Regions from separate parts of the Shewanella sp. SM68 genome, predicted to be linked through region 3. Evidence: predicted binding sites of a transcription regulator. Region 3 holds the regulator's gene; each other region holds the start of a gene.
What was found. The regulator MetJ, encoded in region 3, represses methionine synthesis genes. The targets are predictions, from matches to a motif close to TAGACGTCTAGACGTCTA.
Positions count from the first base shown of each region.

Region 1: metH (methionine synthase) is a predicted target of MetJ. The motif match lies at 4,482-4,499, and genes of this name have one in related genera.
Region 2: metK (methionine adenosyltransferase) is a predicted target of MetJ. The motif match lies at 3,283-3,300, and genes of this name have one in related genera.

Region 1 covers NZ_JAKKRU010000002.1:174,374-182,678, forward strand. Annotated here, with positions in the region: gene cobT (nicotinate-nucleotide--dimethylbenzimidazole phosphoribosyltransferase) at 1-881, opposite strand, end outside; gene L5M40_RS03920 (FecCD family ABC transporter permease) at 1,092-2,222, opposite strand; gene L5M40_RS03925 (ABC transporter ATP-binding protein) at 2,219-3,100, opposite strand; cobalamin riboswitch at 3,200-3,407, opposite strand; gene L5M40_RS03930 (histidine phosphatase family protein) at 3,629-4,354, opposite strand; gene metH (methionine synthase) at 4,624-8,305, shown strand, end outside.
Region 2 covers NZ_JAKKRU010000004.1:232,970-241,274, reverse strand. Annotated here, with positions in the region: gene L5M40_RS08995 (TonB-dependent receptor domain-containing protein) at 1-935, shown strand, start outside; partial or broken gene L5M40_RS08990 (transposase) at 1,042-1,370, opposite strand; gene L5M40_RS08985 (hypothetical protein) at 1,448-1,933, opposite strand; gene metK (methionine adenosyltransferase) at 2,089-3,240, opposite strand; gene tkt (transketolase) at 3,686-5,680, shown strand; gene epd (erythrose-4-phosphate dehydrogenase) at 5,797-6,813, shown strand; gene L5M40_RS08965 (phosphoglycerate kinase) at 6,948-8,123, shown strand.
Region 3 covers NZ_JAKKRU010000005.1:135,646-143,950, reverse strand. Annotated here, with positions in the region: gene metF (methylenetetrahydrofolate reductase) at 1-819, opposite strand, end outside; gene L5M40_RS10420 (bifunctional aspartate kinase/homoserine dehydrogenase II) at 1,037-3,430, opposite strand; gene metB (cystathionine gamma-synthase) at 3,442-4,605, opposite strand; gene metJ (met regulon transcriptional regulator MetJ) at 4,818-5,132, shown strand; gene L5M40_RS10405 (sulfite exporter TauE/SafE family protein) at 5,267-6,010, shown strand; gene nrfD (NrfD/PsrC family molybdoenzyme membrane anchor subunit) at 6,117-7,064, opposite strand; gene L5M40_RS10395 (4Fe-4S dicluster domain-containing protein) at 7,067-7,633, opposite strand; gene phsA (thiosulfate reductase PhsA) at 7,646-8,305, opposite strand, start outside.

The DNA.
Region 1 (8,305 bases), on a different contig from region 3:
TAATCACGCACATTAGGGGCGATTTGCACCGCGACTAATGCCGCCGCTGTCGCGATAAAACCGTCCACGACCACCAGCATTTTACGTTCGGCGGCGGCTAACATAGCCCCCGTCATCTGCACAATTTCAAAACCTCCTAGGCAAGCTAACACTGACTTAGGCCCAGTTAAGGCGCTTTGATGCAGCAATAACGCGAGCTCAATCAGCATCAATTTACGTTCTAAGGTTTCACTATTAATGCCAGTACCACGGCCGACACAATCAATCACATCCAGCTGCATGATCGCCGCCATAATGGCCGCAGCAGAGGAGGTATTGCCTATGCCCATTTCACCAAAGGCGACTAAGTTACAACCCGCTTGATGGTGACGTTCAATCAAATCGCGCGCCATCGCAAAGCCTTTATCGACGGTTTCAAGCGCCATTGCGGGCTCTAAATGGATTGCCCCCGTTCCAGCACCAAGACGTTGATCAATAATGCCTTCAACCCCTTCAACTGGCGTTAACATACCGCAATCGATCACTTCGAGCTTAAAGCCCACCTGCCGACAAAAAACGTTAATCGCCGCGCCGCCATGGGCAAAGTTTTGCACCATTTGGTGAGTCACTTCGCTAGGGGCAATCGACACGCCTTCTGCGGCAATGCCATGATCCCCCGCAAACACTAACATGGTTGGATGGACTATTTTGAGCACATCCGTTTGTGGCTGCTCCGTTTGTTGCAAATCAGTCGCTTGCACGCGGGCAATCTGCAAGGCTAAGGATTCGAGCTGACCTAAGGCACCGGGCGGCTTAGTCTTAAGATCAATTTTCTGCAGAATCACCAGATCCTGCGCTTTACTCACAGGGCTTATTTGAAAAGACACGGCTGACTGAGACATCCACACTCCACTTTGTAATCTACATTAAATAACCACAACGCATCCCGCGTCTATGACGAACATGTCCAATTGTGCATTTCCAATCGCGGGTGGGATATCAACAGAAATACTGATTATCCCGCCAGCCTGCGCTTACGACATGACTCTAGGATGACGACTTAACTCTGGGTTTACGTCCTGACTAGGTGTGCCTACGGCATGACCTTGTATTTACGCCATGACTCTACGCTTACGTAAAATCAGCAAAAAGAACATGCTACCTATGGCGGCCGTGATAATGCCCACGGGCAACTCTTGATTACCCAATAAACAGCGCGCTAATACATCAATCCACACCATAAATAAGCCGCCCACCAACGCCGTTAATAAAATCGGTTGACGACCGGGAAACAGCATACGCACGGTATGGGGGATCATTAACCCGACAAAACCGATACCGCCGCAGGTAGCCACCAAAATAGCGGTAATCAAGGAGCAGAGCAGCAACATATTGAGCCGCAGCTTAGGCACATTCACCCCTAAGGTATGCGCCGTTTCATCCCCCGCCTGCAACGCCATGATCTGCCGTTTCATGCCTAAAATAATGAATAAACTCGCGCCAATCACCAGTGTTGGCAGTACTAACAAGGACCAACTGGCCTTTGCAAAACTGCCTAAACTCCAAAACAGCACAGAGGCTGTCGCCTGCGGACTGGCGAAATACAACAACAGACTCGTTAATGCGCCGAACATAAAGGAGGTCGCCACACCAGAGAGCAACATGCGCTCCACTTGGCTATTAAGCCCAAGGCCAGACAAGGCAAGCACTATCAGCACCGACAAACTGGCGCCAATAAAAGCGCCCAAGGGCAAGCTAAACCAAAGCAAACCAGACAAGGCACCCGAACCGCTAAAAAGCCCAGAATGTGCCGCCATGCCCGCATTATCAAAAAATCCAGAGCCCGTGAATAAGGTCAACATCACCACAGCGCCAAAGGACGCGCCAGAGCTAATGCCAAACAAATAGGGATCGGCGAGCGGATTGCGAGTCACGGTTTGCAACACACTGCCCGCCAGTGACAAACCCGCACCCGCCACAAAAGCCAGTAAAATGCGCGGTAGCCTGAGCTCCATCACAATGCGTTCAGTCATGCCATTGGCTTGAGTGAGGTTCGTCGCCTTATTGATAAATACTTGAATAACATCCGTAAAACTGATGTTCGCCGCACCAAAACTTGTCGCGGCAATAGGCGTTATCAAAGTGATGATACCTAATACTAGCAGCATCAGTTGTTGTCTCGTCAACGGTGTCACGATACGCCCCAAATATGAGATGAAATATTGTTTACTCCCCTGAGTCATCCACCTTCGCCTCGCTCGTTCAGGCCATGATCTACATGGTGGTAACCATAAAAATAGCTGATTAAGGGCTTTTTATGTTGTGGATGGGGCGATACCTGAACACACACGCCAAACACATCGCCAATTCGCGCCTCGGTTAATACTTCGGTTGGCGTCCCCATAGCGCTGACTTCCCCGTTATGGATCAACAACAAACTGTCGCACAGGGCACTGGCTAAATTAAGATCATGAATAGAGGCAATCACGCTGATGCCAAGACTACGCACCAATTCGAGGATTTGAATTTGATAGCGCACATCGAGGTGGTTCGTTGGCTCATCGAGGATTAAAAGCTGCGGCTGCTGCACTATGGCGCGGGCAATTAAGGCGCGTTGCTTTTCACCGCCGGATAAGTGTTCATATTGTTGGTGCATCTTATGGCTCAAGCCGACTTTCTCTAAAGCCTTAGCAATACGCTCAGTATCACAGCTCGAATTGGTATCGAACATACCCTTGTGGGGCGTTAAGCCCATGCTGACCAATTGCTCTGTGGTGAGGTCAAAATAGTGCGGTGTATCCTGCTGTACTACGGCGACGCGACAGGCAAACGCCTTGGGCGACAAGCGCTCAATATCTTGATCAAAAAGGGTAATTTTGCCCTGAGTCGGGCGAACAAACCGATACAAACAGCGCAGCAAGCTAGACTTGCCCGCACCGTTAGGGCCAATCAGCCCCAGCATCTGCCCCGTTGGCAGCGTAAAGTTAATATTGGAAAGTATGGTTTTGCCATCGATACACCAGCTCAACTGGCTCACATTAAGTGCGACTGATGGGCTCAATGACGGGTTAGTGTCACTGTCATTCACGGGGCTGTTAGTTTGGATTGCAGAAAGTTTCACCTAAGCGGCGCTCCTATCGAGTCCAAACCTGTATAAAAAAAGGTTGTACACATTGTCATCTGCTCCCTCGAGTCACCCGCTCGAGAACTAAGGCTGCACGCAGCGATAACAGAAATAGGCAGGTCTCCTGACTTGTAGAAAAGAAGGAGCTAGGCTCTAGAATCTAGAATCTAGAATCTAGGTGCTTCTTTAAACTACTCACAGTTGCGGGCACAGTTCGGGCTGACTGACGAGCAGCTCCCCGATTCCCTATTATGTTTGGGTTGATATGCTCTTTGTTAACAACGCCACTATTAATTAAAACAGCGGAGCGATTCGAACAAAGAGAGTCTATTCCCAACACCTATTTCTGCGACGTTATCACTCATTGCGCATGTAATACGCTATCTCGTTCAAACGTCAGGGAAAAGCATTATCCTACATCTATCCCATTAGGCAATGCTGTTTAAATCAGAATATTTTCATGTCAGCTTATTCTCGCCAAACGATCACGCCTAAACCATAACTCCTAGGTCGTGAAATAAGGCCTCAACACCTGCGCCCACTCGGCCAATCTAAACGCCAATAGCAGGCACCCTGTTCATCTTGCAGCACATTAATGCTCACCACGGCCGCCACGGGTAAATCGAGTTGACTATAAAACCCCACCGCCCGTTCAACCCCTAAGGCACGCGCCATTAAGTGACGGATCACCCCGCCGTGGGTCACGACCCACACTTGAGTGGCAGGCATATTATCAGCGGTTTCATTAATGGCACTGTTTTCATTACCCATTTTATGTGAGTCAAGGGTCAATCGTTCAAACTCGGCGGCGAGTATCTGGTCAATCGTCCCATTCACCCGCGACTCAAAACTTGCCATAGTTTCACCATTAGGCGGCGGAGTTTGCCAAGGGTCTTGCCAATACGCCGCTAAGCGTTCGCCCTCTTGTTGATACAGTTCATCGAGCCGACAACCGTCCCAATCACCAAAATCAATTTCCTGTAAACCCGACAAACACTGCGCCTGCAATGGCCTTGACTCAGATATCTGTGCCGCCGTCGAATGCAGCTCGGCGGCAAAAGCGTGGGCAAAATCGGCGCAGCGGCGTGAAGTCGAGCTATAAATCGCGCTACACACGCTGGCCTGTGACTCAACTGCAGCCGACATTTGTTGCCAACCCTTTTTGCTTAAAGGCACATCCACACGACCCCGCAAGATAGCGCCGCCTTCACACTCACCGTGGCGTAACAATAACAATCGAACTTGTTTCATATATGCCTTTTTAGTTAGGGACTAGATGCTAGGAACTCAAGCCGAGGGCCTAAATTCTAGATTCTAGATTCTCGCTCCTAATGCCTTTGACTTTCATCTTGCCCTGACAATCATAAGTCGCGTATTATGGACGTCTATACGTTTAAATGTCCAAAACAAATTTTTAAGAACAAGTATTCAAAAAATGTCGGCTGACGACAATAAAATGCACTTAGCATAACAATGGCCGATTTTTGGACTTAACTTAGCTGTATTTAAGGTAACTATTTATGACGATACCCTCTACCAAAGCCGGCCAGATATTGGCAGACATACGCAAACAGCTTGCAGAGCGCATTCTGATCTTAGACGGTGCCATGGGCACTATGATCCAAGGTTACAAGCTGGAAGAAGAGGACTATCGCGGCGAACGCTTTAAAGATTGGCACACTGACGTCAAAGGCAACAACGATTTATTGGTCTTGTCACAGCCTCACATCATCAAACAAATTCACACCGACTACTTAAACGCCGGTGCCGACATCATTGAAACCAACACCTTTAACGCCACCACCATCGCCATGGCCGACTACGACATGCAGTCGCTGTCCGCCGAAATTAACTTAGTCGGCGCGCGCCTCGCCCGTGAAGCCTGTGATGAAGCCTTTGCTGCCACAGGCATTCCGCGCTATGTCGCCGGTGTGTTAGGCCCCACTAACCGTACGTGTTCGATTAGCCCTGATGTGAACGACCCAGGCTACCGCAACGTCAGCTTCGATGAGTTAGTGACTGCTTACAAAGAATCCACTAAGGCGCTGATTGAAGGCGGCGCGGATATCATTATGGTCGAGACCATATTCGATACCTTAAACGCCAAGGCTGCGCTGTTTGCGATTGAATCCGTATTCGATGACTTATTCGGTCAGCATTCTAAAGACAGATTGCCGATCATGATTTCGGGCACCATTACCGATGCCTCTGGCCGCACACTGACTGGCCAAACGACCGAAGCCTTTTACAATTCCCTTCGCCATATCAAGCCCTTATCTATCGGTCTTAACTGTGCACTTGGGCCAAAAGAATTACGCCCCTATGTGGAAGAATTATCCCGCATCAGTGAGTGTTATGTGTCGGCGCATCCGAATGCGGGCCTGCCGAACGAGTTTGGCGGTTACGATGAAACCCCAGAAGACATGGCGAACGTGATCGAAGATTGGGCGCGCGAAGGCATGCTTAATATTATCGGGGGTTGTTGTGGTAGTACGCCTGAACATATCCGCGTGATCCGCGAAGCGGTGAGCCGTCACGATCCACGTATTTTGCCGGACATTCCGGTCGCTTGCCGCTTGGCAGGTTTGGAACCACTGACTATCGACGCCCAATCCCTGTTCGTTAACGTGGGTGAGCGCACCAACGTTACAGGCTCGGCCAAGTTTTTAAAGTTGATCAAAGAAGGCAAGTTTGAGCAAGCGCTCGATGTCGCCCGCGAGCAGGTCGAAAGCGGCGCGCAAATCATCGACATCAACATGGACGAAGGCATGCTCGATGGCGCCGAGATCATGCACAAGTTTTTAAACTTGATAGCCTCTGAGCCCGACATCAGCCGCGTACCTATTATGATCGACTCCTCTAAGTGGGAAGTCATCGAAGCTGGCCTCAAATGTATTCAAGGCAAGGGCATAGTTAACTCTATTTCCCTCAAAGAAGGCGAAGCCAAGTTTATTGAGCAAGCCACCTTAGTGAAACGCTACGGTGCGGCGGCCATTATCATGGCGTTCGACGAGCAAGGTCAGGCCGACACTAAGGCGCGTAAAATCGAAATCTGTACCCGCGCCTATCGGGTGTTGGTCGATAAGGTCGGCTTTCCGCCCGAAGACATCATCTTCGACCCGAATATTTTCGCCATCGCCACAGGTATCGATGAACACGACAACTATGCCGTCGATTTTATTGATGCCATTAAAGCGATTAAAACCACCCTGCCCCACGCAATGATTTCGGGCGGCGTATCGAACGTGTCGTTCTCATTCCGCGGTAACAACCCAGTGCGCGAAGCGATTCACGCGGTATTCCTGTACCACGCCATCAAAGTCGGCATGGATATGGGCATTGTCAATGCGGGCCAGTTAGCCATTTACGACGATATCGATCCTGAGCTTAAAGTGCGGGTCGAAAACGTGGTGCTTAACTTGCCCTGCCCAGTGGAAGGCTCGAGCAATACCGAGCAGTTACTTGAAATCGCAGAGAAATTCCGCGGTGATGGCGCGCAGGTCGGTAAGAAAGAAGATTTAGAATGGCGCAGCTGGCCAGTGAGTCAACGCTTATCCCATGCGCTCGTCAAAGGCATTACCGAATTTATCGATGAAGATACCGAAGCCGCTCGCCAAGAAGCGAAACGTCCACTGGATGTGATTGAAGGCGCCTTGATGGACGGCATGAACGTGGTCGGCGACTTGTTCGGCTCGGGCAAGATGTTCCTGCCGCAGGTGGTGAAATCGGCGCGGGTAATGAAAAAAGCCGTGGCTTACTTAAACCCTTATATCGAGCTAGAAAAGGTCGAAGGCCAATCTAACGGCAAGATTTTGATGGTGACGGTAAAAGGCGACGTGCACGATATCGGCAAGAATATCGTCGGCGTGGTGCTCGCCTGTAACGGTTTTGAGGTATTCGATTTAGGTGTGATGGTGTCGGTGGAGCGAATTCTCGACGCCGTGAAAGAACACAATATCGATATCATCGGCATGTCGGGCCTCATCACGCCGAGTCTGGACGAGATGGTGCATAACGTGAAAACCTTCCACCGCGAAGGCTTAACCATTCCGGCGATTATCGGCGGCGCCACTTGCTCTAAAATCCACACAGCGGTGAAGATTGCGCCCCATTATCCCCATGGCGCTATTTATATCGCCGATGCGTCCCGCGCCGTGCCTATGGTGAGTAAACTCATCAACAACGAGACACGCCAAGCGACCATAGACGAAACCTATGCTGAATACGACGACATGCGTACTAAGCGTCTATCCCAAGCCAAGCGCAAAGAGATAGTGTCACTCGAAGCGGCCCGTGAAAACCGCTGCCAACACGATTGGGCCAACTACACCCCGTTCACGCCAAACGTGCTCGGTCGCCAAATATTTGATAATTATCCATTAGAAGACTTAGTCGAGCGTATCGACTGGACACCGTTTTTCCGCTCGTGGGAATTGCACGGCCACTACCCCGAAATCCTCACCGATAAAGTGGTCGGTGAAGAAGCACAGAAGCTATTCGCCGATGGTCAGGCCATGCTCAAGCAAATCATCGAAGAAAAGTGGCTCACGGCGAAAGCAGTTATCGGCTTATTCCCAGCCAATACCGTCAATTACGACGACATTGAGCTGTACACCGATGAGTCGCGTACCACAGTCGAAATGACCACACATCACCTGCGGATGCAGCTTGAACGTGTCGGCAACGACAACTTCTGCCTATCCGATTTTGTTGCACCAAAAGACTCAGGCGTCGCCGATTACATGGGCGGCTTTGCGGTGACCACAGGCCACGGCATAGACGAACATGTGGCACGTTTTGAAGCCAACCACGACGACTACAACGCCATCATGCTCAAATGCTTAGCCGACCGTTTGGCCGAAGCCTTTGCCGAGCGGATGCACGAACGGGTACGTAAAGAGTTTTGGGGTTATGCGGCCGACGAGCAGTTAAGCAACGAAGCCTTAATCCGTGAGAAATACAAAGGTATACGCCCCGCACCCGGTTACCCAGCTTGCCCTGATCACACAGAAAAAGGCTTGTTATGGGACTTGCTCAAGCCCGATGAGACCATCGACTTGAACATCACCGAAAGCTACGCCATGTTCCCCACAGCGGCAGTATCGGGCTGGTATTTCGCCCACCCGAAATCGCGCTACTTTGGCGTGAGTAATATAGGCCGCGATCAAGTGGAAGATTATGCGAAGCGTAAAGGGATGACTA
Region 2 (8,305 bases), on a different contig from region 3:
TTACTGCGGGTTTACGTCATGATGATCATGAAATATTTGGCAACCAACTCAGCCCACGCCTATACGGCGTTTACACCATTAATAATGAGTGGACTGTAAAGGGTGGGGTGAGCACAGGTTTTAAAACACCTAAAACCACACAATTGTATGATGGTGTCGTTGGCTTTGGTGGCCAAGGAACCTCACCGCAATTTGGTAACCCAGATCTCGAAGCTGAAACCAGTGTGTCCAGCGAAGTCGCCCTGTATTGGTCCCATCCAGATGGCCATAATTTTAACGTCACTATCTTTAAAAATGACTTTGACGATAAGATTGCTTCACAACCCTGTGGTAAAGGTACGAGCATAGAATGTTCCGATGCGGGTGAATATGCTGATTTAGGTTATGCAGTCAGTAGCAAAACAGTCAACATAGATAAAGTTACTATTCAAGGTGCTGAGCTCGCGGGACGTTGGGAAATTCTAGATGCCTTAACGTTAAATGCTAATTATACCTACACAGATAGCGAGCAGAAAAGCGGTGCAGAGCAAGGCCGTCCACTCGGGAACAGTGCCAAGCATATGGCAAACGCGACATTAAAATGGGAGTTGACCGACTCATTTAACGTATTCTTGACCTCAGAATACCGTGCTAAACGTTATCGCTCTTGGGATATCATTAATGATGCTGCACTCTACTATAAAGGTTATAACGTGTTCCATCTTGGTGGTTCTTATCAGGCGAGTGAGTTTGTCACCTTCAACATGCGAGTAAATAACTTGTTTGATAAAGATTTTACTTCATACGATATTGTCTTCACCGAATGTAGTGACACTAGCACCACTTGTGTCTCTGACGACAATGGCCAAAACGGATACACAGCATCTTACGTTGATGATTTTAATAACAAAGATAAGGCCCGTAACTTCTGGGTTGGTATGAATGTACGTTTCTAAACGAATACCCTGTGCATTAGCCATTATTTGATATTCATGGGCGATAGATAAAACTGAGAGTTACCCGTTTGATAAAGGTATCCACTATCAATTAAACAATAGGGTAACTCTCATTACTCAGTGCACCTGCACTGTGCTGGTGAGTCCGCACTATCGAGCCATCAATAAAGACCCATTCTGTGTCGGCCATTTTCACTAAAGCTTTGAGTAAATAGGCCTGAATGTCTTTTTAGACCATAAATGAAACCCTCTAAAAACCGTACTCCAATGGCCCAACTCTTTGGGTCAATCTTGCTAAGGGGGGCCTGCTAGAAGGCGGTAAAGAATGCCTTCGAATGTTTGTCTATGTTCAGGTTTATCATAAACATGGCCTGTGCTGTTCATTAAATGAAATAGCGTTTCCCTGCGTGCATTGGTTAGTATCAATCTTGGCATGCTCTCTAAAAATCATTCTCGAAAGCTCAATAGATCCTAGATGAAGTCAGAAACATTAAAGGTGCTAGCGTATAAGTCTAAAGTATCAGCCATTGCCCGTTTGGGTAAGTACCAATATAACCAAAGGGTATTCTTCCACAGAGATACCAAAATAGGCGTTCACTCGTAAAGGCTGAAAGTTTAACGTCAGCTAGTAGCAGTGTTGCGAGCGTATTAGCGTCATCGGATGTCAGCGCGCATATTTCTGCAACGGGAATAATTTTCCAAGTGGAGAGGTAAGCTGACTTAGAAATTTCATCGACTTCGCTGTCAGAAATCCAAGCATGCACATCATTTACTACTGCCTTTGTTTTTAACGAATTTGCCAAGTCATGATCAGTTACACACAGGCTTTCATAGTGGATTTCGTAAGGTGTTTCAAAAAAGGCTTCAGGATCGGATTCAAGAAAAGCGGCGATCTCCTCTAATGTACCGTATGTCTTTGCTGTTTCCTCTGGCAGACCTACGTTGGCTGCCCATGCACAAGATTGAAGTTGCTGTAATAAGATGGCGTTATCGGTCATGGGATCAGTGCACTCTAATGGTCTGTGTATATGCTGCTTTTTATCTTGCCATATTTGTCTTAGCACTATTAATCTAACCAAATGTCAGGCATAAAAAAACCGCTGGGTAGCGGTTTTTTATGGGTCTTAAGTGTAAAAATTGAAATGAATTAAGACTATAGACCCGCGTCAGCGCGCAATATTTCGGCTTTATCAGTAGCTTCCCATGGGAATTCGCTGCGACCAAAGTGGCCATAAGCGGCGGTCGCTTGATAAATTGGACGTGCTAAATCTAGCATGGCCGTTAAACCGTATGGGCGCAGTTCAAAGTGTTGACGTACTAACTTGATCAGCACTTCTTCAGATACTTTACCGGTACCGAAGGTCTCGATGCTGATAGAGGTCGGCTCTGCCACACCAATTGCGTAAGACACTTGGATTTCACAGCGATCAGCAAGACCTGCTGCAACTATGTTTTTTGCCACATAACGTGCAGCATATGCCGCGCTACGATCCACTTTTGATGGATCTTTACCAGAGAATGCGCCACCACCATGACGGGCCATGCCGCCGTAGGTGTCAACGATGATCTTACGACCCGTTAAGCCGCAATCGCCTACTGGACCACCGATAACAAAACGGCCAGTTGGGTTGATAAAGAACTTAGTGTCTTTGTTTAACCATTGAGCCGGTAATACAGGCTTGATGATGGTTTCCATCACGCCTTCAATTAAGTCGGCTTGTGAAACGTCATCTCTGTGTTGAGTCGATAACACAACTGCATCGATACCGACAATTTTGCCATCATCATAGGCAAAAGTGACTTGGCTTTTCGCATCTGGGCGTAACCAAGGTAGCGTGCCATTTTTACGCACTTCAGACTGACGTTTCACTAATGCGTGAGCATAGGTGATAGGTGCAGGCATCAGAATGTCAGTTTCGTTGTTGGCATAACCAAACATTAACCCTTGATCGCCAGCACCTTGCTCTGCAGGGTCTGCGCGGTCTACACCTTGATTGATGTCGGGTGATTGCTTACCAATGGCGTTTAATACTGCGCACGAGTCTGCATCAAATCCCATATCTGAATGGGTATAACCAATTTCACGCACCGTTTTACGGGTGATTTCTTCAATATCAACCCAGGCAGAGGTAGTGACTTCGCCACCGACTAATACCATGCCGGTTTTGACATAAGTTTCACACGCTACGCGTGCTTTTGGATCTTGAGCCAGAATTGCATCTAGCACAGCATCAGAAATCTGATCTGCAATCTTATCGGGATGACCTTCTGAGACCGACTCAGAAGTAAACAAGTGCTTTGCCATAGTAGGAAAATCTCGTCGTTAGCATTCAAACGTGTAGAAGCATCTACATCTAGACGGCTATTTTAGTTTAAATCCGATTGCCGATCACCCCCGATAATAAAAAATCCTCTCAGATTGTGACCTGAAAACGACTACGCTCAGTCATAAATAGGTTATTTTTCTTATATTTCATTGTATTAAGTTTGCTATGTTTTTGAGAAATTTATTTCTCCATTACAAGTGATCCTTGCTATGTCCTCTCAAGTAAACGCCAGCAAAGTGACAGGGTTGTTTCTGCGACTTATATACTCAAGCTACCTGAATCCTGCATCTTCAGGTTGTTTGGGTACATATTCGGCCATCTTTTGCTGAGTGAATGGCAATTTTAGTTTGCGTCACACTGGCATGTAGGGGAAAATATGCATCCAAATTGCCCGCTAGACCCCACAAACAAGCAGGAGAGAGCATGTCTTCCCGTAAAGTACTCGCAAACGCAATCCGTGCGTTAAGTATGGATGCAGTTCAAAAAGCAAATTCAGGCCATCCCGGCGCCCCAATGGGTATGGCAGATATTGCTGAAGTGCTGTGGAATGATTTCCTTAAGCACAACCCGAACAATCCGAAATGGGTAGATAGAGATCGTTTTATCCTCTCCAACGGTCACGGTTCAATGCTGATTTACTCTTTACTTCACCTGACTGGTTATGAATTACCAATTGAAGAGCTAAAACAGTTCCGTCAATTGCATTCTAAAACACCGGGTCACCCAGAATACGGTTACACCCCAGGTGTTGAAACCACAACGGGTCCACTCGGTGCGGGCATCAGCAACGCTGTCGGTATGGCGATTGCTGAGAAAACCTTAGCGGCACAGTTTAACCGTGATGGTCACGATATCGTTGATCACTACACTTACTGCTTCCTCGGCGATGGCTGTTTGATGGAAGGTATTTCCCACGAAGCCTGTTCATTAGCCGGTACTTTAGGTTTAGGTAAACTGGTCGCATTTTGGGATGATAACGGTATTTCTATCGATGGCCATGTTGAAGGCTGGTTCACCGATGATACGCCAAAACGTTTTGAAGCTTACGGCTGGCATGTGATTGCCGGTGTTGACGGTCACGATAGCGCGGCAATCCGTGCTGCTATCGAAGCGGCTAAAGCCGTTACCGATAAACCAACAATGATTTGCTGCAAAACCATTATCGGTTTTGGTTCCCCCAACAAATCTGGCAGCCACGATTGTCACGGCGCGCCACTAGGCGATGCAGAAATCGCAGCCGCCCGTGAATTCCTTGGCTGGCCACATGCACCATTTGAAATCCCAAGCGATGTTTATGCCGGTTGGGATGCCAAAGAAGCTGGTGCGGCCCGTGAAGCAGCGTGGAACGAGAAGTTTGCAGCATATCGCGCTGCTCACCCAGAACTGGCTGCTGAATATGAGCGTCGCGTTCTGAAAGGTGAATTACCGGCTGATTTCGAAGAAAAAGCGCAGGCATTCGTGCAAGCATCACAGGACAAAGCCGAAGGCATTGCGAGCCGTAAAGCCTCACAAAATGCTATCGGTGCATTTGGCGCTATGTTGCCTGAACTGTTAGGCGGCTCTGCTGACTTAGCGGGTTCTAACTTGACACTGTGGTCAGGTTCTAAAGGTATTCAAGACGACCCAGCTGGTAACTACATTTACTACGGCGTGCGTGAATTCGGCATGAGCGGCATTATGAACGGTGCTTCGCTGCATGGTGGTTTCATCAACTACGGCGCAACTTTCATGATGTTCATGGAATATGCTCGTAACGCAGTCCGTATGTCGGCGCTGATGGGTATTCAAAACATCTTCGTTTATACCCATGACTCTATCGGTCAAGGTGAAGATGGCCCAACGCATCAACCAGTTGAGCAATTAGCTAACCTGCGTATGACGCCAAATATGGCCGTATGGCGTCCATGTGATGCGGCAGAAACGGCAGTTTCTTGGAAAGCTGCGATTGAGCGCCGTAATGCACCTACGTCACTGATCTTCAGCCGTCAAAACCTGAAAGCGCAAGCGCGTACCGCTGAGCAATTAGCCAACGTGGCTAAAGGTGCTTATGTACTGCAAGACTGTGCGGGTACACCAGAACTGATCCTGATCGCAACTGGTAGCGAAGTACAATTGGCAATGGATGCAGCCGCTGCACTGACTGAGCAAGGCAAACACGTTCGCGTAGTCTCTATGCCATCGACAACTGAGTTCGATAAGCAAGATGCTGCTTATAAAGAATCTGTATTACCACGTGCTGTGACTAAACGTGTGGCTATTGAAGCGGCGCATACCGATTTCTGGTACAAGTACGTCGGGTTTGAAGGCACAGTTGTAGGCATGACCACATTTGGTGAGTCTGCACCGGGTAACGTGCTATTGAATCACTTCGGTTTCACCGTTGAAAATGTGCTGAATGCTGCAAAATCATTGGGCTAATGGCTCAAGGGATTAGATTCAATACAAAAGGTTAAACTTTTTAAGTGTTAATCTGTATAATGCGGCCTGCAATCGTTTGCAGGCCGTTTTTGTATTAAGAGGAAATTGAGACCTCAATGATCCGAGTCGCTATCAATGGTTATGGCCGTATCGGCCGCTCTATTCTCCGAGCTTTATATGAGTCTGGAAAACGGCAGCAAATGCAGATTGTCGCGATTAATGAATTAGCTAAACCTGAAGCCATTATTCATCTGACCCAGTACGACACAACCCACGGTCGGTTTGCGCATAAAGTGAAGCTTGTTGATGATCATATGCTGATTGGCGACGATGCGATAAAAATTCTCCACGAGCCCGATCCGGCAAAACTCCCTTGGCACGAGATGGACATAGACATTGTCTATGAGGCCACAGGCGTATTAGTTGATCGTCAAAGCTGCGAAGCCCATATTCATGCTGGCGCTAAACAAGTGCTGATAAGCCATCCATCCTCAGCGGATGTCGATGGCACGATTGTCTATGGTGTGAATCACGATTTACTCCGCGCCGAACACACAGTGGTTTCCAACGCTTCTTGCACCACAAACTGTATCGTGCCTGTGATCGATGTGCTCGATCGCCACTTTGGCGTTAAAAGCGGTGCCATTACCACTATCCATTCGGCGATGAACGATCAGCAAGTGATTGATGCTTATCATGATGATTTGCGTCGTACCCGCGCCGCTGGCCAATCGATTATCCCTGTCGACACTAAGCTTGCCCGCGGTATTGAGCGGATCTTGCCGCACATGAAAAATAAGTTTGAAGCGATTTCGGTGCGCGTGCCCACCATCAACGTGACCGCCATCGATTTGTCCGTGACCTTAGAAAAAACCGTCGATATTGCCACAGTCAATCAGGTGCTTGAATCAGCCGCCAATGGGCGATTTAACGGCATCTTAGGCTATACTGATGAGCCCTTAGTCTCATGTGATTTCAACCATGATCCGCGCTCCAGTATTGTCGATGGTACCCAGACCCGCGTGAGCGCCGGTCAGTTGGTGAAGTTACTCCTGTGGTGCGATAACGAGTGGGGTTTTGCCAATCGTATGTTAGATACGAGTTTGGCGATGATTGCGGCCAAGCGAGGCTGATAAAAGTAGATTATTCACTTGTGGGTCACTGAATTTATGTCAATTCGACGGGATGTCGAGCGCCGAGCGGCAGTCAATTCATACCGGCTATGTGTGAAACAGTTTGTTTTTTGATTATAAAAGGAAGCGTTACCATGGCAATTATCAATATGTCAGATCTGGATCTACAAGGTAAGCGCGTGCTTATCCGCGAAGATCTCAATGTCCCTGTCAGCAACGGCGTCGTCACCAGTGACGCACGTCTGCGCGCCTCTCTACCGACTATCGAGTTGGCCCTTGAAAAAGGTGCGGCTGTGATGGTGATGTCGCATTTAGGTCGTCCGACCGAAGGCGAATACAATCCCGAATATTCTATGCAACCTGTGGTCGATTATTTGGCAAAAGCCCTGTCTTGTCCTGTGCGTTTAGCGACCGACTATTTAGATGGCGTTGACGTTGCCGTGGGTGAAGTGGTTGTGTTCGAAAACGTGCGTTTCAACGTGGGTGAAGGTAAGAACAACGAAGCCTTATCGAAAAAAATGGCGGCGCTGTGTGATGTCTATGTGATGGACGCCTTCGGTACAGCACATCGTGCCCAAGCATCGACCCATGGCGTGGGCATGTTTGCCCCAATCGCCTGTGCCGGTCCATTACTGGCACAAGAATTAGATGCCTTAGGCAAGGCATTAGATAATCCTGCGCGTCCTATGGTGGCGATTGTCGGTGGCTCTAAAGTGTCGACTAAGCTAACCGTGCTAGAAAGTCTTTCAGGCATAGTCGATCAGTTAGTGGTTGGCGGCGGTATTGCCAATACTTTCATTGCGGCGGCGGGCTACAATGTCGGTAAATCGCTGTATGAGGCGGATTTGATCGACGAAGCTAAGCGTTTAGTGGCTAATGCTAAGAGCCGTGGCGCCGATATTCCTGTGCCGACCGATGTGGTCGTTGCGGGCGAGTTTAGTCCAACAGCAGCGGCAACGTTAAAATCGGTTAGCGAAGTCGCTGATGGCGAAATGATTTTCGATATTGGTCCAGATAGCGCTGAAGCACTGGCTAAAATCATCGAATCTGCAGGCACTATCGTATGGAACGGCCCTGTGGGCGTGTTCGAATTCGACCAATTTGGTGAAGGTACTAAGCGTATCGCCCAAGCGATTGCTGATTCAAAAGCGTTCTCTATCGCAGGCGGTGGTGACACTTTGGCTGCGGTTGATAAGTACGGCATTGCCGATAAAGTGTCTTACATTTCGACTGGCGGCGGTGCTTTCCTCGAGTTCCTCGAAGGTAAAGAATTACCGGCTGTGGCTATGTTAGAAAAGCGCGGCGCTTAATATTAAGTTTTAAAAAACGCGGCGCATAAGACGCCGCGATAAGCTCTGATAACATCAAAGCTTTGATAAAAGTAAAAAATTATAAAAAAACCGCCCGTATTCATCTAAGGTACTTAATTTAAGTTGTTTATTTAAGGTACAGAGTTGAATGCGGGTATAAAAATCCATCCAAACGATAGCGA
Region 3 (8,305 bases):
ATGGAAATCCTTCACGCCTTCGCGGGACAGCACTTTCACCATGTCGATGGCCACGTTTGCCCCCACCAATTGGCGTGTACCCGCATCGTTTTCTAGACCGTCGAATTGCTTATGTAACCAATTCGGTAACGACACATTGGTCATGCCCGCGAAACGTTTTAGCTGGGTAAAGTTAGTCACAGGTAAAATGCCCGGCACAATTTCAACGTCGATACCGGCGGCAACGCAGCGATCACGAAAACGCAGGTAAGATTCCACATCGAAGAAAAATTGGGTAATAGCACGGCTGGCACCCGCATCAATCTTGCGCTTAAGGTTGATCAAATCCGCCTGTGCATTGCTCGCATCGGGATGCACTTCTGGATAAGCCGCAACTGAAATATCAAAGTCAGCCACAGAGCGCAGTAAACGCACTAAATCGACCGCAAAACGGGTTGGCTTGGGGCTGCCCGCAGGTAAATCACCACGCAGTGCCACTATGTCACGAATGCCCGATTTCCAGTAATGTTTGGCCAGTTCTAATAACTCTTCATCGCTGGCATCCACTAAGGTTAAGTGCGGCGCGGCAACGAGGTCGGTTTCCTGTTGGATACGTTCAATCACGCCATGGGTGCGGTCGCGAACACCTGAGTTAGCACCGTAAGTCACAGACACAAACTTAGGATTCAGCGGCTCTAAACGACGGATAGAGTTCCACAGGATCTGTTCCATTTCGGGGGTCGATGGCGGGAAAAACTCAAAAGAAACATTAATATCGCCATTAAGCTCAGACAAGCTCTGGTTCAGCGATTGTGAATGTTGTGCGTGATGAAAAGCCATGTGTATTTCCTCAACCGCCCTTGGCGCTACTCTTTGCTAGTATGAATTAGTTCAAATGGACGTTTGGACGTCTATATGTCCATATACTAGAGAAACTGAGATGTAAGTCAAGCCCAAAAATACCCATAAACCGCATTTAATCTTGGTTAATTTGATAGATTTATTCTAGCCAATAAAAAAGGACTCGAATGAGTCCTTTAAGAGGCTTGATACCGCGTTATTCCTGCAGCAGATCGCGACAGATCTGGGTCAGATCCGACTGCACCGCCGCCGCGGTCACTTCGCGTCCAGCGCCCGGTCCACGGATGATCAGCGGATTACCTTGGTAGAAGACACTGCGGATCACAAACACATTATCACCAGGGGTTAAGTTGGCGTAAGGGTGATGGGTATCAATCCACTGCAAGCCCACTTCGGCCTTAAGCTCTGGGCCGCTGTTGTCTAAGGATGCCACATATCTAAGCACCTTATTTTGCTCCGCCGCCGCACCATACTGTTGCAGCAGATCGGCATCTAACTCGACAATACGGGTGAGAAATTGATCTAAGGGAATATCCGCCAAAGCGGCTGGTACGAGTGAGCGCAGTTCAATATCTTCGAGCTCGATTTCAAGGCCAATCTCACGGGCTAAGATAAGCAGTTTACGCTGCATATCGCGGCCGGAGAGATCGTCGCGGGGATCGGGTTCAGTAATGCCTAAGCCTCTGGCTTCAATCACTAATTCTGAAAATGGCTTGCTAGTATCGTATTTCTCAAACAACCAACACAGGGTGCCGGAGAAAATCCCGCCTACCGCTTCAACGCTATCACCGCTGTTACGCAGATCATTTAGCGCATGTTGGATGGGTAAACCTGCGCCACAGCTGGCGTTATAGCGCCAAAACAAACGACGATTACCCAGTTGCTGCTTTAACTCTCGATAGAAAGGCAGTGGACCCGAGCCCGCAAGTTTATTCGCGCTCACCACATGGATGCCACGCTCGAACAGTTCTGGATATTGCAGCGTCAAACTGGCGCTGGCACTGATATCTAAGGCCACCAGCTCATCGCAGTTAACTTGCTCTAATTGCTCGAATAAATGTTCATACTGCCAAGGCGTGGCTTCAGTATTAAACTCTGTTTGCCACGCGGCAAGATTAATCCCAGTGGATTTAATCAAGGCTTTACTCGAACTGACCAAACCGACTAACTCAACACTGGCTTCGAGTTCATGGTCCAATGATGGTGAAACCGACTTAAACAGATCGATCCAAGCCTCACCGATATTACCCACACCGAGCAGCAGGACACCAATGCGTTTACGCGGGCCAGCGCAGCGGCGGTGAACTTTTTGGGTTAACAGATTCACCTGTGACTGGGGCACTAACGTCACTAAACTTAAATCGCCACTGAACAAAGGTTTAGCATCACGGCTCAGTAAACGGGCGAAGCTGCGGCGATAATGTTCGGCGTCGGCACTCACTAATGCGACTAAACCAAAATCTGTGTTGATCTGCTGATCACTGATCCCTAATGCTTCTGCCTCGGCATCGAGTAATCTTTGAACTTGTTTTTGATTCTCAGCGGTATAGGCAAGTTCAACCCTTTGATGGGCAGAGGTCCAATGGGCCAATGGCGTTAAACCCGCGGCGATCAATAAATCTAATAAACGGGTTAACTCACCCGTGAGTTTAAAGCCGAACAGGACAACAGCATTGAGATTAGTCACCACAGGCGCGCTCGCCGACGAACTGTGGGGCGCGATTAAGGTAAAGTCGGTGTGGGACGCATAACTTGAACGCACCGCTAAGCTCACTTCGGTATTGAATAACGGCTGCAAAGTGCGCGAATGCAATACTGGCGAGCCTAAACGCGCTAGGCGATCGGCTTCGGCAAGTGACATGCTTTTCAGTAACTTGGCATCGTTGATTTTATTAGGATCGGCGTTGAACACCCCTTCCACATCGGTCCAAATGGTCACGCGCTCGATATCAGCGAGACTCGCAATCAGGCTGGCGCTAAAATCTGAACCATTACGACCAAGTAACAAGGTATCGCCACGCTCGTTAGCGCAGATAAAGCCGGTGATCACCAGCCGTTCATTTGGGTGGGCGGCTAATAGGGCTTGTACTTTAGCGCGGGATTCTTGTACCCGAATTTGCGGCACAGCGGCTTCATCGGCCACTAAAATTGAACAGGCATCCACATGGCTTGCCGCCACGCCAGATTCGCGCAGTAGCGCCGCCATTAAACGTGCCGACCAACGTTCGCCAAAGCTTACCACATGGTTGATTTGGTATTCATTGCGCTCATCTAAGGACAACAAGCTGATGAGTTGCGCTTTATCAGTGGCCAAACGCTCACGCAGATCGCGGGCTTGTTCATTCGACAACAACTGCTCAATCAACCCCTGTTGGTAGCTGATCAGCACTTGTAATTCTTCTTGCCATAGCTGACCCGCATCACGCAGCGCTAATAATTTATACAGGAAATTCGTGCTTTTACCCGCCGCAGAGACCACCACGAGATCATCACTATGACCGTGGGTTAACAGGATATGGGCGACTCGGCGATAACAATCGGCATCCGCTAAACTGGAGCCACCAAATTTATGTAAGTGACAACGTGCCATCTATTATTCCTCTACTGACAAGCCGCAACGGCGGCTAATCCTGCTTGAATATCTGCAACTAAATCGGCGGCATCTTCAATACCCACCGATAGACGCAATAGGGTGTCCTTAATACCAGCCTCGAAGCGCGCCTGCGGCTCCATGGCTCTGTGGGTCATAGTTGCGGGCACTGCCACTAAACTTTCGATGCCACCTAAACTTTCCGCCACACTAAATAAGCTGAGTGCACCTAAAAAGGCCACCACTTCGGCCTCGCCGCCTTTGAGCTCAAAGCTCAGCATAGCGCCAAAGCCCTGTTGTTGCTTGGCCGCAATGGCGTGACCTGGGTGATCCGCAAGACCTGGATAATAGACTTTGCTCACCACAGGGCTTTGCGTTAATACCTCAATAATACGCTGGGCATTGGTTTGATGCTCGCGAATACGCACAGCTAAGGTACGTAGGCCGCGCAGGGTCAGATAACTGTCGAAGGCCGACCCCGTTAAGCCTAGAGTGTTCGACCACCAATGTAAGCTTTCGCCGATTTGCGCGTCTTTGGCGACCACAGCGCCGCCGACCACATCGCTATGACCATTGATATATTTAGTGGTGGAGTGGATAACGATATCCGCGCCTAACAATAGGGGTTGTTGCAATATTGGCGATAAAAAAGTGTTATCGACCACCACCAGCGCGCCGACACCATGGCTCGCCTTAGCAATGGCTTCGATATCCACCACACGCAATAACGGGTTCGATGGGGTTTCGAGCCACACCATCTTAGGATTCTGCGCAATGGCGGCGGCTAACGCTTGGCTGTCGGTTTGGTCGACCACAATCAGCTTAAACTGGCCTTTCTTCGCCAAGTTGGTAAATAAACGGTAGGAACCACCATAGCAATCATGGGGCACAACTAATAAGTCATCGGGGCCGAGCAAAGTAGTCACTAAGGTGATGGCCGCCATGCCAGTGCAGGTCACTATGCCAGTGGCACCCTTTTCTAATTGCGCTAATGCTTCGCCTAAAATGCAGCGCGTTGGGTTGCCTGAACGACTGTAATCGAATTCGCGGGGATTTTTATGACCATCGAAGGCGTAATTAGTCGACAAATAAATCGGTGGCACAACTGCGCCATATTGAGTATCGCTTTCGATACCCTGACGCACTGCCAGTGTGGCTAATTGACGCTCTGCCATGGGTGGACTCCTAAATTCGATAGACTGATAGAGATGTCTGGACGTCTAAATGTACCTAAGCCCAACGCCATCGTCAATAGGCGTGAAGACGTTTAGACGTCTGAACATAAAGAAATCTGTTTGCAATCACAAAGAAATAGTAGCAATAATTTGACTGTTCTTTGTAAGGGTTTAAAATCTGCCCCGAATTTAGCGTTATAACAGGTGAGTCAATGACTGAATGGAATGGGGAATACATCAGCCCCTATGCTGAACATGGCAAGAAGAATGAACAAGTAAAAAAAATTACTGTGTCTATTCCGCTCAAAGTGCTTAAGGTCCTCACGGACGAACGTACTCGTCGTCAGGTCAATAATTTGCGTCACGCCACCAACAGCGAGCTGTTGTGTGAGGCATTTTTGCACGCCTACACTGGCCAGCCATTGCCCAACGATGAAGATCTGTCAAAAGATAACCCAGACAGTATTCCCGCCGAAGCCAAGTTGTTAATGGATCAAATGGGAATAGAGTGGGAAGACATGGAATAACGACTCGTCGCTTTCAAAGTCATATCACAGTGCTCATCAATAGGGATCGTTAACGATCCCTTTTTGTTTATACCCAAGCGACTTCAAACTTTAAATTTCACTATCTTGAGTTGGTTTGGGATATAGGAAATCCTATGTTTTCTATGATAGATCCACAGACACTCGCCTTAGCCTCGCTGGTCGTGTTTCTGGGCGCCTTAACCCAAAGTCTGATTGGGTTTGGACTTGCGGTTGTCGCCAGTCCTTTGCTGTATATCGTCGATCCACAACTTGTACCTGCGCCTGTTATTGCTATGGGTTTCTCCATCGCCCTGCTGACCTTAGTGCGTGAACGCGGTCACTTAGAATTCAATGGCTTGCAATATGCGCTCATAGGTCGCGTGCCCGGCGGTTTTATCGGCGCGAGCCTGTTGCTGTTTGCGCCTCAGCCCATACTGGGTTTATCCATCGCCGCCATTGTGACTGTCGCAGTGATCCTCAGCCTGTATAAATTCAGCCTGCCAGTGAATAAGAAAACCCTCTTCGGTGCAGGTGTGGTTTCAGGGATCTTCGGCAATATCGCCGCGATTGGTGGCCCACCGATGGCGATTTTGTTGGCAGGCAAAGATGCCTCGCAGTTTCGCGCAGCCCTGTCGGCCTTCTTCATTTTTAGCTCCATGATTGCACTGATCATTTTAGCGATCACTGGCTTATTAGAATTAAAACATCTGTGGCTGTCGTTGATGCTGCTCCCCTCAGTGATTTTAGGTTACTTAGTCGCAGGACGATTAGTGGGCCGTGTCGATAAAGAGAAGACAAAAATGGCGACGTTAGTCCTGTGCAGTATCAGCGCCTTAGTGCTAACGGTGAAGTCGGTTATCGAGTTATTACCCCAATAAGCGTCCTGCTTGTACTGGCAAACCTTCTCAAGATTCAAACAATAAAAAAGCACTGACATTGCCAGTGCTTTTTCTTTATCTATCAATATGTAAAGCCAGATTACACTCAGCTTAAATAGCTTTGCCCTGCGTACACAATAAAGTGTCTTAAGGCGAGTACGCCCGTTAAGCTCGCACAAGCCACCATGATCATCGCCCCCTTAGTGTGGCGAGTCGCGGCGGGTAGCAGCATAAACAGCAATGGAATACCAAAACCTATACCGACAACGCCTATCCAGAACACGCTTGCCCATAGCCCAGAAGTTAACGATGCTAAGGCCGCAGCCGCCGCGCCGCCCTTGAAGTACAAGGCGCAGAACAACATGAACAGGAACAGGATTTCAATCGCCATCACAGGCAATTCTAAACCGTGCATCTTCACTAAGGTTTTGTCGTGGCTGTCCGTCTTAAACATCAGCAACGCCAGTACCGCATTTGCCGCAGCGCCCGCCGATAGACCTGACACTAAAAACAGCGCAGGCAGTACCGCAGTGTTGAGCATAGGATAGGCATTCATCGCCGAAATTAAGAAGCCAGTGTAAGCCCCTACGCCAATGGCGAGGACAAACAACAATACTTCAATCAGCTTTCGAAATGGCATAAGTAACTTAGCGATAGGTGTTAGGAAACCCAAACCCCATTTTGGTAAGTCATTCCGCAGCACAATAATGGCGTATGCAAAGGCCAAGGGAGAATAGGCCAGCAGCGCCAGCACCCCGATTGCCATAACTGACTGGAAGTTATAGTGAATTAAGATCAGCCAAAAGTGGAATGGTTTGGTTAAATCAAACACTAAGCAAGCTAAACCTAAGCTAATTGCCACAGGTCCAATAATCGCTGCCGCCTTAAGAATGCTGCTTTCAGCTCCCGCGCTGAGTTCCTTATTCGCCCAGCGCAAACCAATGCCAATCAGTAAACTGCCCGCGGATAAACCCGCCATAAACAGGTAAACGGCGATGACCCAGTGCCAAGTGACAGGATCATATTGCGCCATGTCGCCCCAAGTATTGTTCATAATCAAATCCCCCCTCTTTTGGTAGGAACGCGATATACCCTAGGTTTAGTGCCCAAATGGGTTTTATCTTGGTAAGTGATTTTAGTGTTGAGCATGATGGCCACTTCACTGCTTGGATCATTAGCATCACCAAACACTAAGGCATCGGTTGGACACACAGTCACACACGCTGGCTCTTCGCCCCGTGCTAAACGACTGTCTTTACAGAAGTTACACTTATCCGCGGCCTTGGTTTCTGGGTTCATAAAGCGCACTTTATAAGGGCACGCTGCCACACAGTACATACAACCGACACACTTCTCGGTATGGATAGAGATAATGCCATCTTCACCCACATAGGCCGCGCCTGTTGGGCACACTTTAACGCAGGGTGCATCTTCACATTGCTGGCAAGATACCCTGTGATATTTGAAATGCAGATTGGGCATCTCACCAAAGGGGCCTTCCACACGCACTTGCAGACGAGTTACGCCTTCGGGTACGCCATTTTCACTGCGACACGCCACGTTACAAGCTTGGCAGCCGATGCACTTATTCTCGTCGTGCACCATTACATATCGTTTATTCATTTAAGCCTCCGATTAGCGCTTTGCCAGCGTGACGCCCGTGGTGTGCACTGTCATGCCACACACAGGAGCAGTAACGTGCGGCAGTAAGTTACCGCAGTGGATACCTTTGCCCGTTGCTCTGACCAACTCTTTGTTTTTAGAACCAAAGCCCATGTAAGCAAACACAGTATCTTGGCGAATGCCCGGCGTGACTAAGGCATGGCCTTCTTCTGTGCCAACACTGCTGGTGAGGCGGATTGGGTCGCCATTGCTGATGCCTAATTTGCCCGCAGTGACGGGGTGAACCCACACAGCGTTATCCGACATCAGGTTAGCGAGCATAGGCACATTGTGGGTTGCACCATTGGTGTGCACCGCCACTTTGCCTTGGATAAAGTACAGCTCATCTGCTTTTTTAAGATTCACTTCGCGGAACTTGATCACCCCACGGCCCGGTGCCATGGCTTCGACTTTCGCGGAAGTGAGTTCAATCTTGCCGCTCGGGGTTTTAAAGGTCAGTGCGCTGGCGTAAGTGCCGTCTTCATCGGCAGGTCGCGCATTGGGGTATGCCTTAATAAACTCGGCAACCATCTTAGGCTCGCACAACATAATTGGCTTACCGAAGCTCACAAAACCTTCGTCTTTGATACGGCGCAGCAGGTCAGTGTCGCGGTTCACCTGCAGCATTTGCAG